2 linked regions of the Methylomonas sp. 11b genome follow. The protein of the gene in region 1 binds, or shares a complex with, the protein of each later gene. Links are inferred from orthologs where the notes say so. Each region holds a gene or a part of one and is shown in the gene's direction. Other genes may lie near its edges.

The links. The genes of interacting proteins can lie anywhere in the genome.
Region 2: the proteins of METH11B_RS0101345 (region 1) and METH11B_RS0107000 are in contact, whole or in part, in a crystal structure (PDB 1JZD), measured with the Escherichia coli proteins. The link is inferred for Methylomonas sp. 11b from one-to-one orthologs.

The regions. Positions count from the first base shown.
Region 1 is NZ_KI911557.1:294,702-297,634, forward strand. Bases 1-2,832 are described here. They hold METH11B_RS0101345 (DsbC family protein), read left to right. Parts: upstream 1-977; coding sequence 978-1,688; downstream 1,689-2,832. Other genes in these bases: rseP (RIP metalloprotease RseP), read left to right, coding at 1-914; METH11B_RS0101350 (OmpA family protein), read right to left, coding at 1,744-2,334; METH11B_RS0101355 (FecR family protein), read right to left, coding at 2,349-2,795. UniProt on the Escherichia coli protein: Acts as a disulfide isomerase, interacting with incorrectly folded proteins to correct non-native disulfide bonds.
Region 2 is NZ_KI911557.1:1,509,180-1,512,271, reverse strand. What follows is about bases 54-3,044. They hold METH11B_RS0107000 (protein-disulfide reductase DsbD), read left to right. Parts: upstream 54-436; coding sequence 437-2,653; downstream 2,654-3,044. Other genes in these bases: METH11B_RS0106995 (TlpA family protein disulfide reductase), read left to right, coding at 2,650-3,044; cutA (divalent-cation tolerance protein CutA), read left to right, coding at 138-455; METH11B_RS0107010 (FxsA family protein), read right to left, coding at 54-65. Outside these bases: more of METH11B_RS0107010, read right to left, coding at 1-53; more of METH11B_RS0106995, read left to right, coding at 3,045-3,092. UniProt on the Escherichia coli protein: Required to facilitate the formation of correct disulfide bonds in some periplasmic proteins and for the assembly of the periplasmic c-type cytochromes.

The DNA.
Region 1 (2,933 bases):
TCGTCAGTATCGACGACACCCCAACGCCGACCTGGATAGAAGCCCTGGATACCTTGTTGACCTTGGCGATTGACGGTAAAACCGAGATCAGCGTGCTGACTAAAGCGATAGACGATAGTCAACAAATTCGCTTGATTCACCTAACTGAACAAGATGTACAAACTCCGGAAACGCTACATAAGCGTTTGGGTTTGAAGCCTTGGGTACCGACTATAAAGCCGGTTATCGGCAAGCTGCTTGACGATGGGGTTGCCAAACAAGCTGGTTTACAAAGCGGGGATTTAATTCTCAGCGCGGACGGCACCGCCATTACCGACTGGCAACAATGGGTGGATTATGTGCAGGCCCGGCCGGATGTCGAAATTAAATTATTGCTGGAGCGCAGCGGCGCGCAATTGCCATTAAGCATCACGCCGCGTAGCGAGCAGCAGGGCGAGGGTAAGGCAGTCGGTAAAATCGGCGCAGGTGTCGACGCGCCGAAAGAATTGCTGGACTCCATGATGGTGATACATGCCTTATCGCCTTTGGATGCAGTGCCAGTCGCCGGAAAGAGAGTTTGGTTTTATGCGGTGACGACTCTAAAAATGATGGGAAAAATGGTGGTGGGTTCCGCTTCAATCGAGAATTTGAGCGGCCCCATCAGCATTGCCCAATACGCCGGTCAATCGGCTGAAATGGGATTTACTGCATTTCTGAAGTTTCTAGGTTTGGTTAGCGTCAGTCTGGGTGTGTTGAATTTACTACCGGTGCCGGTGCTGGACGGCGGTCATTTGCTGTTTTTCGCGGTTGAGGCCATTAAAGGCAGCCCGCTTCCGGAAAGAATGCAACTGTATTTTCAGCAAGCCGGCATGCTGCTATTAATGCTGCTGATGGGCTTGGCGATGTTTCTCGATATAGGTAGATTATTTCAATAACGCTGAACAAAGCACCAGCGTTGTGGTCAACCACATTCCTTTCTAATCTTCCCTGGTAATTACATGAAAAAAATCACACACATTCTGGCTTTGACGCTACTGGCTTTGACTAGCCCAGCATTATTTGCCGACGAAGCCGCCATTAAAAAAGCCTTGAGTGAGTTTATGCCGGGGGGGCAGGTTGACTCGGTGAAACCATCGGAAGTCAAAGGGCTGTACGAAGTGTCTATGGGTGGCAATATCTTTTATGCATCCGAAGACGGTAAATATTTATTGCAAGGGCAGCTCTTCGACGCCGAAGCAAAGAAAAATATCACCGAATCCAAGCTGGCTGACGTGCGTAAAGCCTCGCTGGATAAAGTCGGCGAACAAAAAATGATTATTTTCAAACCGGAAACCAGCAAACATGTCGTGTCTATCTTTACCGACATCGATTGCGGATATTGCCGCAAGCTGCACTCGGAAATCGATCAATATATGGCGCAGGGTATTACGATACGCTACATGTTTTTCCCTAGAGCCGGCAAAGGGTCGGATTCCTATAAAAAAGCCGTCTCAGTCTGGTGTGCTGCCGACAAAAATAAAGCGCTAACCACCGCGAAGAAAGGTGAGCATCTGGATGCAAAAACCTGCGAAAACCCTGTGGATGAACATATGGCCTTAGGTGAAGCGTTTGGTATGAACGGCACACCGATGATAGTCACGCAAAAAGGCAATATCTTGCCCGGCTATGTACCCGCTGCGCAATTGGCGAAAGTTCTAGCTAGCGAATAAAAATAAGGAAATAAAACCGCCAGTTTCAGCGCCGGCGGTTTTATTTGTTTGGTAATTATCGAATCGTCACTTCTACCCGACGGTTTCGCGGTTCGGACGTTTCATCGCCGGTCTTGATCAACAAATTCTTTTCGCCGTGCGATGTGACGGCGACTTCCTTCACATCCAGCTTACTAGGGTCGAACAAACGGCTTACCTGAACGGCGCGCTCATTCGCCAATTTTTCGTTTTTGCCCGCATCGCCCACCGTATCGGTGTGACCGATCACTGAAATATCGGCGGCCGGATGTTTGCCGGCGGTTTCGATGATCTTGGGAATCAAAGCCGCCGATTCGGCGGTCAGCTTGGTGCCGCCGGTCTCAAAATACAATAAAAATATCTCCGGCAATACCGGCTCGGAAGCCAAGGCTCTGCCAAAGTCTTTATTGATCTTTTCTTGTTCGACTTTGAATACGGTTTTGGAGTTGTCCAGAGCTGCACCAAAACCGGCTTGTTCGATCACGGTTTCGCTGTTGGCACCGCTGAAAATCACTTTTCCGGTTGAGCCGTCGTGATCTTCCAGCAATACCAAATAAGATTTGGCGCAACCGCTTAAACCCAGTGCAGCGGCGAATGTGAGGATTTTGGGTAAGGAAATTGTCGTCATGGCAAATACTCGGCTTATTCTTCAACTTTGACTAAAAAACGCGTGCCTCTTACCGCAATCACGCCGGTAGGAGTTTTTACCGTTACCGCTTCCGGCTTGAGTTTGGCGATGACGCCGGAAATATAATGCAGGGTGCCTTTTAATAGGCTGGCGTTTAATTGCAATTTGTCCTGCTGGGGTTCGAATTGATAAGCTTCTATTTTGAATTCGGTATTCGGGCCGATCGACAAAATGGTATTGTCTTTCAGCGTTACCCCGGCAGCGCCGTTCTGGTCGGTTTTAATGACGTTGCCGACATGAATCGGCGAACCAAGGCTGGCTTTGATCGGGCCGCTACTTTCGTCAATAGTCGTTTGATCGTTGATGGTTTTGATGTATCCGATGACTGTTTCATCGGCTGATACCGCATTCGGCATGCAAAGGGCTAACCCCAGGCTACAACAGGCGAAAAGACGTTTCATAATGGCCTCTACAAACGGTGTTTTTGGACATCAATAGCCGCGTGGGCGGTATTGAAATTTAGCGTGTAAGTATAGACAGCATTTAATTGTTGTTAGATTCAAGAGCTTTTTTGTTTTAGGGCTATTCGTTAACGCTGC
Region 2 (3,092 bases), 1.2 Mb from region 1 along the record:
AGCACGTAAATTTCCACAAACGGCACGATCAAAAAAGCGATAAACATAATTTGCATGGTTTTCATGGTCAGCTCGGTTGCGGTAAAAAGCCGCTAATACTAAGAGCATCTTGGTGCAATTTCCAGGATAATATCGCGATGTATCAATTGATTCTTTGTACCTGCCCGGATGTAGAGGTTGCCGACAAGCTTGCCGGCGTTCTCATCAGCCAAAAATTAGCCGCCTGCGTCAATATACTGCCGGGTGTGCGTTCGGTTTATGAGTGGCAGGGCCAAATCGAAACCGCTCAGGAACATTTGCTACTCATCAAAAGTCATCAAGACCGTTATGCGGCGATTGAGGCGACCTTGAAAAGCCTACACCCCTACCAACTCCCGGAAATTATTGCGGTTGCGATAGAACGCGGCTCGCTGGACTATTTGAAATGGATAGACTCATGCCTTGGCATCGACTGATTTTATTATGTTTGTTGGCTGTTTTTTGGCGCACTGCGGCGGCGCTCGATAGTCAGGATTTTTTGCCACCGGAGCAAGCATTTAAGTTAACGGCCACAGCAGGCACCGCCGATAAAGTCGAATTGCACTGGCAGATAGTCGAAGGCTACCACCTGTATCGGGATAAAACCAAGTTTCAATCGCAGACCGAAGCGATTCAACTGGGTCAGGCAGTCATGCCGGATGGACTTGTTGAGCATGATCCGAGTTTGGGCGAAGTGTCGGTCTATCGAAATGCGCTCGACGTGGTGTTGCCGTTGATTAATCCAAACCGTCAAACCCAACTGAAGCTGTTGGTTAAATATCAGGGGTGTGCTGATGCCGGCGTCTGTTATCCCCCGCAAAAAGTGCTGCTGGATGTTGCCTTGCCGTTAGCGCCGCCCGCTGCAAATAGCGGAGCGCTTAATCAATTTGTGAAAGGCTTAAAGGGCTTGACGCCGGGTTTGTTTTCAGAGGAGTTGTTGCCGCCGGAGCAAGCGTTTCAGTTCTTCGCCAGTCTGAAAGATCCAAATACCGTGCAAGCGAGCTGGCAAATAGCCGAAGGTTATTACCTATACAAAGATAAGTTGTCGCTTAAATTGCAGGGTGTTTCGCAGACGCAATTGACGCCTTTGCAGCTTCCGGAAGGGGCCGCCTACCACGATGCGGAATTTGGCCAGGTGCAAATCTACCGCAGTCAGATCAGCATCGACGTACCGCTACTACGCGGAAGCTCGGCGGCCGAAACGATCAAATTGCTGGCAAAGTTTCAAGGTTGTGCCGACCGTGGGGTCTGCTATCCGCCGATGCAAGCCGAAGCGAGTTTGGACTTGCCGGCTGCGGACGCCTTGGCACCAGTCAAGCCGGCTGCGGTAGCCGAGTTGTCGGAGCAGGACAAAATCGTCAATGCTTTGCGACATGATAGTTTAGCGCTGACTTTATTCAGTTTTTTTGGATTCGGTTTGCTGTTGGCCTTTACGCCCTGTGTATTTCCGATGATCCCCATTTTATCCGGGATCATCGTCGGTCACGGCGACCAAATCGGCACCCGTAAGGCATTTTTGTTGTCCTTGAGCTACGTGTTTGCCTCGGCTTTGATGTACACCGTATTTGGTGTGCTGGCAGCCTTGTTCGGCAGCAACCTGCAAGCCACATTTCAAGAGCCTTGGGTGATCGCGGTGTTTTCGGGCTTGTTCGTGCTGTTATCGCTATCAATGTTTGGTTTTTACCATTTGGAGTTGCCCAAGTCCTTGCAATCAGTCTTGCATCACTCTAGCGATAAGCATCGCGACGGCTCTTATCTTGGCGCTGGCATTATGGGGGCGCTATCGTCGCTGATCGTAGGGCCTTGCGTGGCAGCTCCGTTGGCGGCGGCACTGATTTATATCGGTCAGACTGGCGATGTGGTGTTGGGCGGTTCGGCTTTGTTCTTGATGGGGCTTGGCATGGGGGCACCCTTACTGCTGTTGGGAGCGTCTGCCGGCAAGCTGTTGCCAAAAGCCGGGTCTTGGCTGAATTCCACTAAGGCGGTGTTCGGCGTAGCCATGCTGGCCGTGGCGGTGTGGATGCTGTCGCGGATTTTGCCGGCAGCGGTGACGATGTTTTTATGGTCTTTGTTGTTGGTTATTCCGGCTATCTTTCTGGGCGCCATCGATCCTCTGCCGGAATCGGCCTCGGGTTGGCGCAAGCTTTGGAAAGGGCTGGGTATCATCATGCTGGTGTTTGGCGTCTTGCAATTGATCGGCTTGAGTGCTGGAAACAGCAATCCGCTTCAGCCGCTGCAAGGAATGGGCTTTAATGCCCAGGCCCAGCCCGCTGCAGGTCTAAGCTTTCAGCGGGTGGCTTCGGTCGCAGAATTAGAGCAACGCATCCAGCAGGCGTCGGCCAGCGGCAAACCGGTGATGCTGGATTTCTATGCCGACTGGTGTATTTCCTGTAAAGAAATGGAGGCTTATACCTTTACGGATCCACAGGTAAAGCAGCAATTGGCGAACTTCGTGGTGTTGCAGGCCGACGTGACGGCGAATAATGAGGCAGATAAAGCCTTATTAAAACGCTTCGCACTGTTTGGGCCACCTGGCATTATATTTTTCGGCGCCGATGGGCAGGAACGGGCAGGGCAGCGCGTGATTGGCTATCAGGATGCCGCTACTTTTTTAAAAACCTTGCAACAACTATGAATAAGAAAATTATACTTACGGTGGTCGCCATAGCTTTTATTGGTTTAGCGGCGGGTCTGTTTGCCAGACAATATTTTTCTGCTACCGAGACCAGTCAACCGGCGCCGCAACTGAATTTCAGTTTGCCTGATCTGGCGGATCAGCCGCAGTCGGTCTCGCAATGGCAAGGCAAAATTTTAATTATCAATTTTTGGGCAACCTGGTGTCCGCCATGTTTGAAGGAAATTCCCGAGTTCATAAAACTTCAGGACGAGTATAAAGACAAAGGCGTGCAATTTGTCGGCATAGCCATTGAAGAGAAGCAGCCAGTAGAAGATTACCTGAAACGTATCAAGATCAATTATCCGGTATTGATTGGTGGCGAAGGGGCCACGATGTTGGCTCAACAGCTGGGTAATGTAATCAATACTGTGCCGTTCACAGTAATCATTAACCAACA